One region of the uncultured Merdimonas sp. genome, then DNA from elsewhere that is predicted to be linked to it. Evidence: a T-box and tRNA genes for the amino acid it is inferred to sense, from the RefSeq annotation. Region 1 holds a T-box; the other regions hold tRNA genes.
What was found. A T-box is a leader RNA that pairs with one kind of tRNA and senses whether it is charged. The one in region 1 lies ahead of leuS (leucine--tRNA ligase), so its partner is inferred to be a tRNA-Leu.

Region 2: it encodes a tRNA-Leu, which carries the amino acid that the T-box ahead of leuS (leucine--tRNA ligase) is inferred to sense. The anticodon was not compared.
Region 3: it encodes a tRNA-Leu, which carries the amino acid that the T-box ahead of leuS (leucine--tRNA ligase) is inferred to sense. The anticodon was not compared.
Region 4: it encodes a tRNA-Leu, which carries the amino acid that the T-box ahead of leuS (leucine--tRNA ligase) is inferred to sense. The anticodon was not compared.

Annotation. Positions count from the first base shown of each region.
Region 1 covers NZ_CAWVHE010000003.1:31,746-34,873, reverse strand. Annotated here, with positions in the region: gene leuS (leucine--tRNA ligase) at 1-1,607, opposite strand, end outside; T-box leader at 1,656-1,884, opposite strand; gene ABGT54_RS00880 (hypothetical protein) at 2,069-2,491, shown strand; gene ABGT54_RS00875 (AEC family transporter) at 2,676-3,128, opposite strand, start outside.
Region 2 covers NZ_CAWVHE010000011.1:148,487-151,614, reverse strand. Annotated here, with positions in the region: gene sdaAB (L-serine ammonia-lyase, iron-sulfur-dependent subunit beta) at 1-391, opposite strand, end outside; gene ABGT54_RS06035 (DUF4317 domain-containing protein) at 541-1,662, shown strand; tRNA gene ABGT54_RS06030 (tRNA-Leu) at 1,742-1,824, shown strand; gene ABGT54_RS06025 (NlpC/P60 family protein) at 1,984-2,961, opposite strand; gene ABGT54_RS06020 (hypothetical protein) at 2,993-3,128, opposite strand, start outside.
Region 3 covers NZ_CAWVHE010000013.1:18,996-22,123, forward strand. Annotated here, with positions in the region: gene ABGT54_RS07110 (helix-turn-helix domain-containing protein) at 1-587, shown strand, start outside; gene ABGT54_RS07115 (diaminopimelate decarboxylase) at 584-1,870, shown strand; tRNA gene ABGT54_RS07120 (tRNA-Leu) at 1,921-2,003, opposite strand; gene ABGT54_RS07125 (formate--tetrahydrofolate ligase) at 2,137-3,128, shown strand, end outside.
Region 4 covers NZ_CAWVHE010000007.1:7,832-10,959, reverse strand. Annotated here, with positions in the region: gene ABGT54_RS04195 (phosphate--AMP phosphotransferase) at 1-1,301, opposite strand, end outside; tRNA gene ABGT54_RS04190 (tRNA-Leu) at 1,395-1,478, shown strand; gene ABGT54_RS04185 (DUF5662 family protein) at 1,516-2,067, opposite strand; gene ABGT54_RS04180 (TraX family protein) at 2,085-2,759, opposite strand; gene ABGT54_RS04175 (alpha-amylase family glycosyl hydrolase) at 2,767-3,128, opposite strand, start outside.

The DNA.
Region 1 (3,128 bases):
TACATATCTACCGGCAGCATCTCGTCTGCTTTTTCTCTGGATACCAGTTCTTTGTCATTGTGATTGTCCACATAACGCAGGAAGTACCAGGAAGATCCTGCCCACTGGGGCATGGTGTTGGTCTCCCGTTTGGCGTCCGCCCCGCAGACCGGACATTTGCAGTTTACCCAGTCGTCGATGGCTGCCAGCGGAGATTCTCCGGTTCCGGTAGGCTCGTAGGACTCTACCTCCGGCAGGCGAAGCGGCAGTTCCTCTTCCGGCACCGGCACATTGCCGCAATGCGGACAGTGGATGATCGGGATTGGCTCTCCCCAGTATCTCTGCCGGGAGAATACCCAGTCGCGCAGCTTGTAGTTGACAGTCGCACGTCCGATCCCTTTTTCCTCAATAATATGAGGGCCTTCTTTTTTCAAGACAGAAGATTCCATTCCGTTCCATTCACCGGAATTAATCATGATCCCGGACGCTTCGGTGTAAGCTTCGGTCATATTTTCAATCTCTTTGCCGTCCTTTGCGATGACCTGAACGATCGGAATGCCGAACTTTGTCGCAAACTCAAAGTCACGGTCGTCATGGGCAGGCACGCACATGATGGCTCCGGTACCATAATCAGCCAGTACATAATCAGACAGCCAGATCGGCACCTTCTTGCCGTTGATCGGATTGATGGCATAGCTTCCGGTAAACACACCGGTCTTTTCCTTATCCTGCATCCGGTCTACGTTAGACTTCATGGATGCTTCATAAATGTATTTTTCTACCGCTTCTTTTGTCTCATCTGTAGCCAGCTCTTTTGCCAGTTCATGCTCCGGCGCCAGCACCATAAAGGTAGCACCGTGAAGAGTGTCCGGTCTGGTGGTGTAGACCGTGATCTTCTCATCTCTTCCTTCGATGGGGAAATCCACCTCGGCGCCGTAAGATTTACCGATCCAGTCGGTCTGCATCTTCTTTACCTTCTCCGGCCAGTCCAGCTTATCCAGATCCTGGAGGAGACGTTCTGCGTATGCGGTGATCTTCAGCATCCACTGGCGCAGATTCTTCTTGGTCACCTCAGCGCCGCAGCGTTCGCATTTTCCATTTACAACCTCTTCATTGGCAAGGCCGGTCTTACAGGACGGGCACCAGTTGATCGGAAATTCCTTCTCATAGGCAAGGCCTTCCTTAAACATTTTTACAAAAATCCACTGGGTCCATTTATAATAGTCCGGATCTGTGGTGTTGACCTCGCGGTCCCAGTCATAGAGAGCCGCGATCTGGTTGATCTGCTCTTTGATGTGCTTAATATTCTCAGCCGTGGAAACAGCCGGGTGCACGCCCATCTTGATGGCGTAGTTCTCTGCCGGAAGACCGAACGCATCCCATCCCATGGGGTGGATCAGATAGTAGCCCTGCTGCAGCTTATAACGACTCCAGACATCGGAGATCACATAACCTCTCCAGTGTCCTACATGAAGACCGTTGCCAGAAGGATACGGGAACATATCCAGACAGTAATACTTCTCTTTTTTGTTTCCATTTTCATCTACTTTGGTGTTGACCGGGTTCTTTTCCCAGATGTCATGCCATTTTTTCTCGATTGCCTTATGGTTATAAGGTACTTTTGACATTGTTTCACTCCTCACTTTCTGATGACATATGAAAAGCCTTTCCATCTCTGAAGAGACGAAAAGGCTTAATTTCCGTGGTACCACTCTTTTTCACATGGACGGATCGCCCATATGCACTCGTTGCCTCCTGTAACGGGAAGTCCCGCTTCTGCCTACTTACTGCACGGTTCAGCAGAAGAACTCCGAGGCCAGTTGGGAGATTACGCTTACTGCCTCGCACCACCCGGCAGCTCTCTGAAAACGACAGGCTCTTACTATTCCTCTTCTTCGTCTTTTCTTTTTAAGATTTCTTACTTATTATAAGAAGAACATTAAAATAAGTCAAGCAATATTTTCACCCGGGTAATCTGATGGAAAACACATTTTCTGGTTGTTCCATACCCCGCTTTCGTGTATAATGGATATAAGTTAATCGTACTGAGGTTTTCAGTAAATAAGATACATAAAGGAGAGTGTTTACCATGGTAAATTTATTAACAGGCCCGAAAGGCACAGGAAAAACACAGATCATGATTGAAAAGGCCAATGAAGCGGCAAAGAAGTGCAACGGAAACGTTGTATTTATCAAAAAAACTCACCGTGATACCACGAGTGTAGACTTCAATATCCGCACCATCTGCATGGACGACCTTCCGGCCATCAAGAACACGGACAATTACATTGGCTTTTTATATGGAATGTACAGTTCCAACCACGATATCGAATGTGTATTTATCGATGGCATCCTGAAACACGCTAATATCAGTATTCAGAATCTTCCCGCAGTGATCGCTGCTCTGAAAGACATTTCCAAAGAATGCGGCATCGACTTCTATGTAAGCGTAAGCGCTGAAAAATCCGAAGTAGAAGGCGTGATCGGCGAAGGTTGCTGCTATCTGAATTAGGAGACACTCTCTGACACCAGGAAGAGACCAGTCACCGGAAGCGTCACAGCGCGCCTTCCGGGATTGCAAGTGGTCGCCAGGGTTCCGGCAAGTCCGGACTTTGGCCTGTCACCAATACCAGAAACCGCCAGGCGGATAAGCCTGGCGGTTTTTTATACACCGTAAACAAATTTTTCAGCTCGTTTTAGAGAATCATCTCATACACCAATACGGTCAGCGGCATGGTGACAATACAGAATACCACCGACATCACATTGATCACACTCGCATATCGCACATCCTGGTCGTAAACCTGTGCCAGCTGAGTGATCATGGCCGCCACCGGAGCTGCCACTGCGATCAGCACGATCATCAGGATATACTCAGTGTCCGCATGAGGGATCATCCTTCCGACAAATCCCAGACCTATGGCAAATATGACAGGGATCAGCACCAGACGGATCAGGCAGATCAGATAGGGACGTTTCTGCCGGAACACCCATTTCAGATCTACATCTCCGATCACCATACCGATCACCAGCATACTGGTAGGCGTCACCACGTTACTGAATCCGGCCACACAGGTGTCCAGGATCAGCGGCAGCCGGATCCCGCCGATAAAAAGCAGAAGGCCGATGGCCAGAGCGATCATATTCGG
Region 2 (3,128 bases), on a different contig from region 1:
CGCGGATCCGTCCGCCGCCAATGGAATAAGCCTGGATCGTCATCGTCTTTTTCCCTTCCGCATCCATAACGATCCGTGCGGTATTGGGGTGCGCTCCTTTCAGATCCTTATTCTCAATCACAAAGTCCATCCCCTGTTCCTTCGCGATCTCAAAGCTGTGCGGGATCCGCATATCGTCCGGCTTCATCCCCAGAAGTCCTGCGACCAGCGCTTTGTCTGTACCATGCCCTTTGCCTGTCGCCGCAAAGGAACCGTGAAGATATACGGTGGCTTTTTGCGGCTGCACACCAAACAGCTGTCTGGCAATCTGGCCGATACGTACTGCTCCTGCCGTGTGGGAGCTGGAAGGTCCTACCATGACCGGTCCTAAAATGTCAAATATACTTCCCATCTGTTTTTCCTCTCTTTTCTTTATTTTGACATGTATCTACTCTCTATTATAATAGAATGACAATTCGTTTACAATGTATAATTATTGTGGTATTCTATTTTCACGTCCGCAAACTGCGGAACAGTTTCACAGACAAGGAAGTGCATGTTATGAACAAAAAAGAGATTCTCGAGATCCGCCGGCAGTTTACTCCGGAAAACTGCGCCATCACCCGGATCTGCGGCTGTTATGTGGATCACGAAAAAGAGAAAAAATCCGAATTAAAAAAAGCCTTTCTTTCCCTTCCGGAAGAAGAAGCTTTCAAATATTTTGACATCTTCCGCCATACCCTTTCCGGCACCCTGGGGAAAAATATGATCAACATGGAGTTTCCTCTGGAACAGGAACTCTCCGGCGGCACCCAGGAATTTCTCCTGAAGCTGCGGGAAAGCAGACTGGAAGACGATCTGCTGGTGGAAGAATTTTATGATAAGGTCATCGAATCCTACGATTACCCGGAAAATTATTACATTATCCTGATCCACGCGGTCTACGATGTGCCCGGAAAAGCTTCCGACGGCGAGGAAATGTTCGACGCTTCGGATACGGTCTATGAACATCTGATGTGCAGCATCTGCCCGGTGAACTTAAGCAAAGCCGGCCTAAGCTACAACGCCCACACCAACAATATCGAGGACCGGATCCGTGACTGGGTGGTGGATATGCCCGTGAAGGGATTCCTCTTCCCGGCCTTTACTGACCGGGCGTCCAACGTCCACCAGGTTCTCTACTACAGCAAAAAGCCCGAAGAGTTAAGCCCGGACTTTATCAGTAATGTTCTGGGAAGCGAGATCCCACTAAGTGCAGGCGACCAGAAAACCTCCTTCCAGGCCATTGTCAGCGATACTCTGGGAACTTCCTGCGATTATGAAACCATCCGTAATATCCACGACAATCTGAATGAAATGCTGGAGGAAGCCAAAGAGGCGCCGGAGCCGCTGGAATTATCCCGTCCCGACATCAAACGGCTGCTGGAAAGAAGCGGCGCGTCCGAGGAGCAGATGTCGGCCTTTGACCGGGAATTTGAGGATGTCATGGGAGAACAGAAAACCGTGCTTGCCTCCAACATCGCCAGCACCCGCACCTTCCAGATTGAAACGCCTGACGTGATCGTCAAGGTCAATCCGGAGCGTTCCGACCTGGTGGAAACCCGGGAGATCGACGGCCGGCGCTGTCTGGTGATCGCCATTGACGACCACCTGGAAGTCAACGGAATCGAAATCCATCCATAAGCCGGCAAAAAATTTTTCAAAAAAAATGCAAAAAGTATTTGCCAAACAGATTATTTTATGGTATGATACTTTTTGTCGAGCGGAGATGGCGGAATGGCAGACGCGCTAGATTCAGGTTCTAGTGGGAGCAATCCTGTGAGGGTTCAAGTCCCTTTCTCCGCATTTTCTATTTTTTATAACCCCTTGAAAACACAGCGTTTTCAAGGGGTTTTTGATTCTCAAATTACAATATGGAGCAAACATGGAGCAAACTGTTTTTTTACAAAAGATGGTACAATATTCCAAATATCCCCGGAGCTTTTGGCGGCCCCGGGAATCTCATTATACGCCGACCGCTTTGTAGTCAAGCAGAGTGCCGTCCTGGGCATAGGCCTCGAACTGGATGATGTAGTTCGTCCCCGGATCCGGGACAAAGCTCGCCCACTGGCCATCGAACTGCGTGAACCATTTCTGGATCGTGCAGTTGTAGACCTTCATCTTCAGCGACGCATCCGCATTATTAGATGAGCAGCCGATCAGGATGCTGCCGTCACTCCGGTAGGCAGCATATGTGCCATTGATCACAGTACCGGTACCGGCATCCGTGCCGATGGTCTTGGTGTCGATCAAATGTGCATTTTTCTGATCAAGATCATAAAGCTGGCACTGCACCAGGTAGCCGGATCCACTCTTGTTTTTTTTTAGGCAGATCCAGTTGCTGGCTGTCCAGTCCACCAGCGTCTCCCAGGTACCCTTTGCCACGTCGTACAGCAGCCACTTAAACCGTCCCAGGTTCCCTGGCATCGAGAAGTTAAAGCCGATGTCCAGTGTCTCCTTCTTTTTGATGAACACCGGGGCTCCAAGCCCCTGCCCCTGATATCTGAGCACACAGTCCCAAGGATAGTTATAATACGCCCGGATGTTCGTTTCGTTCCCCGTCTGATCGCCCGGGGTCCCTCCAGTGGCCGTTCCTTTTTCATTGATGCTGGCCTGAACTAACTGGCCGTTCCCAAGATGAACCGCCACGTGATAAGTGTGGTTTAACAAGATGTCGCCTTTTTTCATTCCGCTTCCTGTGGCACGGTTCACACTTCCAGACACATCGACAAATCCAAGTTTTGTCAGCACAAAGTACATGTTACCCGTGTAGGTCGCCCCTTTACTCTTCGCCGGGATCCCGGCGTGTTCTAATGCACTGATGACCGCACTGGAGCAATCATAATCCCCTTTCTCGCCCCACCGATATTGCTGGTCATAACCGTGCAGCGGATTATTAGCCAGCTCAATCATCCAATTACAATACATGTCAATCTTACTCATTATATCTCCTTTCTGTTGCGGCGTCGCAACGCTATACAATCCTTATCCGCCAGTGCCCGGCGGTTCTGGTCCAGACATCAATCCAGTCACCGTCCCGGCGCACATGATCCACTTGCTCACTGCGGCAGATCATAATATATACAGATGCCGGGAGCACATAACTATGC
Region 3 (3,128 bases), on a different contig from region 1:
CGCGATCAAATGCCTATAATTCTCTGGCAAGTATGACGGAAAAAGGCGCTGCGTGCCTGGTGGAAGAAGGAAACACCAGAAAATATGTGCCGGTTTCACTGGAAGAATTCTGTAAAAACAGGATCCGCCGGATGGAGGAGGCAAAGCGGTGGCTGGAAAGCCACGGGCCGGTTGAAAAACCGCATGTGGAAGGGTATATTACCATTGAAGGCGCACAGAATATTCTGGATAAGATCCGCAACATCCTCGGGAAAGTAGATCAGAGAGTCTACATCAGCTGTACCAGGAATTATCTGCTTTTGCTGGTGCGGGAGCTGGAAGAGTTAAGAAAATCCAAGAAAAAGGTGGTAATCATCACCGACCAGCCTGTCACATTTGCAGGAGCCAGAACTTATGTGGGAAAAAGCCGTGGTATGCAGATCGGCGTGATCGCAGATTCCAGATATGTTCTGACCGGCGAGTACGGGGAGGGAAGCATGAACACCTGTCTGTATTCCGGACAAAAAAATTTTGTGGAACTGTATAAGACAGCGCTTGCAAATGAAATCCGATTATTATCGATACAAGAGGAGCGAAATCAGGAATGAAAAAAGAAACATTTGTGACAAAACAGCAGCTGGATCGTATCATCCAGACCTATCCGACCCCTTTTCATCTTTATGATGAAAGAGGGATCCGTAAAAATATGAAAGCACTGAACGACGCATTTTCCTGGAATCCTGGATTCCGGGAGTATTTTGCGGTAAAGGCGACCCCGAATCCTTTTCTTATCCGTATCTTAAGAGAGTATGGATGTGGGTGTGACTGTTCTTCCATGACAGAACTGATGCTCTCTGATGCGATCGGGGCAAAAGGAGAAGATATTATGTTTTCTTCTAACGATACGCCGGCAGAGGAATTTGTCTATGCAGATCAGATGGGGGCGATCATTAATCTGGATGATTTTACGCACATTGACTATCTGGAAAAAGCCATCGGACACATTCCCAAAACAATCAGCTGTCGCTATAATCCGGGAGGATTGTTTAAAATCAGCAATGATATTATGGATAACCCCGGCGACGCAAAATACGGCATGACTACGGAACAGCTGTTTGAAGCATTCCGTATACTTAAGAGTAAAGGGGCGGAGGAGTTTGGGATCCACGCATTTCTGGCCAGCAACACAGTGACAAATGATTATTATCCCATGCTGGCAAAGATCCTCTTTGAAGTGGCGGTAAAACTCCAGAAAGAGACCGGCGCCCACATCCGGTTTATCAACCTGTCCGGAGGGATCGGAATCCCTTATACCCCGGATCAGGAGCCAAATGATATCCGGGCTATCGGAGACGGCGTCCGCAGAGTCTATGAAGAAGTACTGACGCCGGCTGGTATGGGAGACGTATCGATCTATACAGAACTCGGACGGTTTATGATGGGGCCCTACGGATGTCTGGTGACAAAAGCAATCCATCAGAAGCACACTTATAAGGAATATATTGGCGTGGATGCCTGCGCGGTTCATCTGATGCGTCCCGCGATGTATGGCGCGTACCATCACATTACAGTGGCAGGGAAAGAAGACTGTCTCTGTGACCATAAATATGACATTGTAGGTTCACTCTGTGAAAATAATGACAAATTTGCCATTGACCGGATGCTGCCGGAGATTCAGACCGGTGATCTTCTGATCATCCATGATACCGGCGCTCACGGATTTTCCATGGGATATAATTATAATGGAAAGTTAAAATCAGCAGAGCTTCTTCTGAAAGAAGACGGAAGTGTACAGATGATCCGAAGAGCAGAGACTCCGGCAGATTATTTTGCCACTTTTGACTGTTTTGAGATCGGAAAGACCCTGATCGGCAAAAATGTGAAAGACTGAGAAGAAAAAGCCCCCGAAAAACATTGAGTTTTCGAGGGCTTTTCAAAAAATGCGGATGGTGGGACTTGAACCCACACGAGATTGCTCCCGCAAGATTTTGAGTCTTGTGCGTCTGCCATTCCGCCACATCCGCATAGCGTTTACAGCAAAATTAATTATAATGGGAATTAACTTTCGTGTCAACAGCAAAATATATATTTAATTTCAGGCAAAAATAGAGTATACTTAGGTAGAAAATGAAAACTTTCAGAAAGGATGTGGAGGACATGGGTTTTAAAACAGATATCGAAATCGCACAGGAAGCAAAGATGAAGGTGGTCAACGACATCGCTGATACGCTGGGAATTCCGGATGAATATGTGGAGAATTACGGGAAGTATAAGGCGAAAATCGACTACCGTTTTTACAACGATTCTTTGAAAGACCGTCCGGACGCAAAAGTAGTCCTGGTGACGGCCATCAATCCGACGCCGGCAGGAGAGGGAAAGACTACCACTACCATCGGCGTGGCCGATGCCCTGAACAAAATCGGGAAAAAGACAATGGTGGCACTGCGCGAGCCGTCCCTTGGACCTGTATTTGGAGTAAAAGGCGGAGCGGCAGGAGGCGGCTATGCCCAGGTAGTTCCCATGGAGGATATCAATCTTCATTTTACCGGCGACATTCATGCCATCAGCGCAGCTAATAATCTGATCGCCGCCATGCTGGACAACCACATCCATCAGGGGAATGCCCTGGATATTGATACAAATAGAGTAACCTGGCGCCGGTGTGTGGATATGAATGACAGACAGCTCCGCAACATTGTAGATGGCCTGGGACCAAAAGCAGACGGTGTGACCAGACAGGACGGATTTGATATCACGGTGGCATCGGAGATTATGGCTGTTTTCTGTCTGGCCAGCGATGTGATCGACCTGAAGAACCGCGTAGCGCGCATCATTGTTGCTTATTCCAGAGACGGCCGTCCGGTTACGGCAGGCGACATCCATGCACAGGGCGCGGTCGCCGCGCTCTTAAAAGACGCGTTAAAGCCCAACCTGGTCCAGACACTGGAAGGAACGCCTGCCTTTGTGCATGGCGGTCCATTTGCCAACATTGCCCACGGATGCAACAGTGTGATCGCTACAAAGATGGGAATGAAGCTGGCGGACTATATGATCACAGAGGCAGGTTTCGGCGCGGATCTTGGCGCAGAGAAGTTCCTGGACATCAAGTGCAGAATGTCCGGTATCTGTCCGTCCGCTGTGATTATCGT
Region 4 (3,128 bases), on a different contig from region 1:
TTAAATCTTCTGGCCTGCTCATCCTTATCAATCTGCATCCAGAACTTCAGCACGATCGCTCCTGCCTCTGCCAGATCCCGCTCCATATCGTTGATTTCTTTATAGGCTCTTTGCCATTCCGCCTTACTGCAGAATCCTTCGATCCGTTCCACCATCACTCTTCCATACCAGGTCCGGTCGAAAATGGTCACATGTCCTGCCTTTGGCATATCCGTCCAGAAGCGCCACAGATAATGGTGTGCCTTTTCGATATCATTCGGAGACGCGGTGGGATGGACCACATATCCTCTGGGATCCATTTTCTGTGTCAGCCTTTTTATGGCGCCTCCCTTCCCTCCGGCATCCCATCCTTCAAATCCAAGGACCACAGGGATCCTGCGCCGGTACAGCTCTCCATGAAGCTTTTTCAGCTTTTTCTGGAGCTTCGGAAGCTTTTCTTTATATTCTTCCTTTGTATATGACAAGGTCAGATCCGCTTTGGTCAGAACAGACTCTTTTAACGCCTGTTCTTCCACAGATACAGAAGGCACACGATCCTCCATTTCCTTAACTGTCAGTTGACAGGACTGCGCCCTTCTGATAGTTTCCTCTGCTTCCTTAATCTTACTTTCCAGTACCTGTGTTACGATACTGTATATTTTTACTGTAGCAAACTTACGGTCCGTCGCTTCCACAATGTGCCAGGGCGCATAAGCAGAGTCTGTGCGTAAAAGCATCTCCTCATTCATCTCCTGGTATGTTCGGAAATGCCGGTTTCTTTCCAGATCCCCCTTACTGACCCTCCAGGCCGTTTCCCTGGAATCCAGAAGCTTGTCCAGACGTTTCTTCTGTTCTTTTTTATCAATAGCAAGAAAAATCTTAATGATGATCATCCCATCTGCAGTCAGCTGTTCTTCAAAGGAACAGATCGACCGGTACGCGCGTTCCACTTCTTCTTCGGTTGTATTTCCGTCAAACCGGTCAACCAGTACTTTCCGGTACCAGCTGCTGTCATAGATGGCGATCCGGCCTTTTGCCGGCATCTTTGTCCAGAACCTCCACAGGAAGGGATGCATCTTTTCTTCTTCCGTCTCGTTTTTCACCGGATAGACCTGAAACCCTCTGGGATCCAGACCCTGGATCAGTTCTGCGATCTGCACGCCTTTCCCCGCCGCTCCATAGCCTTCAAAAGCAATCATAACCGGAATCTTTCTTTCCTGGCACTCTCTTTGCAGCCTCCCAAGCTTTGGAGTCAGAATATCCATATATTTCCGGTATTCTTCTTTTTCCATCTTTTTCTCCAAATCCACTTTCTCAAGCATACAATCCCTCCTCCTTATGTTTTTTTAAAAAAGTGTTGACTTTTATTTTCTGTTATAGTATTATACTTTTCGGACAGTTTTTAAGTCCGGTTCGCGGAAGTGTCGGAACTGGCAGACGAGCAAGACTAAGGATCTTGTGGCATTCGTGCCGTGTGGGTTCAAGTCCCATCTTCCGCATCTGATATTTTAATGAAACCCTTGAAAGCACAGCTTTTCAAGGGTTTTTTCTATGCTTTTTCAAAATATTCTGTTTTATGTATCGGAAAGTATTCTCCTCTCCCGTATCTGCCAGCATCTGCAACAGGAAACGAAGAAGCGCAGCCGTATCCGGATGGATCATCTTGCCAAGCCGCGCCGCGCCCTGCTCATAATAAATCAGAGGATCCTGGTCTTTATAAACTTCTCCTTTGTAAGTCTTAGAAGCAGCTACACGGTCTATAAACATTTCCACCACATATTTAACCGGCATCTTCTGCCCGACAATCCCCTCGCCCGGGTCAGCGCTGTAATCAATCCAGTATTCGTAATGATGCTTGTTCCTCCCCTTATGGTGGAGCCAGGCCCTGGAATATCCGGTGGCTTCCCGCTCTGCATTATTGGGGCTTCGATTCCCCTGATAATACCTACATCCCACCAGAAATTCTGACGGAGAATATTTAGACAGGTCATGAAGAAGTCCCTGTCTGTACAGACCGACCCGGAAACATCCCTTCATAACCAGCCACTTGTGATGATTGATGGTTCGCAGGTGTGAAATTGCCTTCATATCCATCCGTCCTTTCCTCACTGCCATGATCCGGCAACCACTCTGCTGATCCCATAAAGCAGCAAAAGATGAGCCGGATAAAAAATATAAAAGAAATATTTCATCCGTCTTCCCGGTTTCCCGTTATAAAGAAGGATCGGAATGACAGATATAACGCCGTATCTCTGAATGACGCCCTGGTACAGAAAGTTCCAGAGTCCGCCTGCCGCAGCGGCAAAAACTCTTTGTTCCCGAAATACATAAAACATAAAGATCAGAAGGATCCCCCGATAGTTATAATCACTTCTCACGATCACAGAGAGCCACATGGCAAAAAGGACGATAACCACCTTCTCCGGCCAAAGAGCTGTCATGGACAAGAGTTTCATCATGCCAATACCTATCAGCAGGGTAAAAAATACATTCTGGTAATCTCCTTCCAGAAAAATACCCCGAAAAGCCAGGTCGTATGGTATTTCCGACAAAAGCGCAAACACTGCGAGCCGCGTCATATATCTGTATACATCATGGGTATGCCGGAAGCCTTCTACGATCAAAAAACAAAAAACAGGAAATGCAAGACGCCCCACATAACGAAACCACAGTTCTCCGGGAAACAGAACCGCCCCTGTGTGATCCACCGCCATCGACAGGATGGCAATACATTTCAGATGAAATCCATTCAGACAGGCGATTTTTTCCATCTTTTTCATTTACTATTTACCTTCCTACAAAAACAGCAATGGTCCTTGCCTGGATCTCTGTGATCCTCTGGTCTTCGACCTCCAGAGGTGTTTCCAGCACACCCTCGCCGGAAGAGACCGCCCGATACCATTTTTTCCCTTTTGGAAGAGCCGGCAGCGCAAAGGCATGTTCCAGCCAGTGCATATTATAAGCGATAAACAGACTCTCTTCCTGATCGTTCCTGTCCTTCCCGTTATAGAACACGCCCAGCTGTCTGCTGGATATTTCAACCGGGACTTTCCAGGCATTCTCTCCGTGATAAGACACATCCGGGACGCCTTTATTCCCATAGCTCATCCCTGTCATCTCTTTCTCCGGACAAAGAACCGGATGCCTTT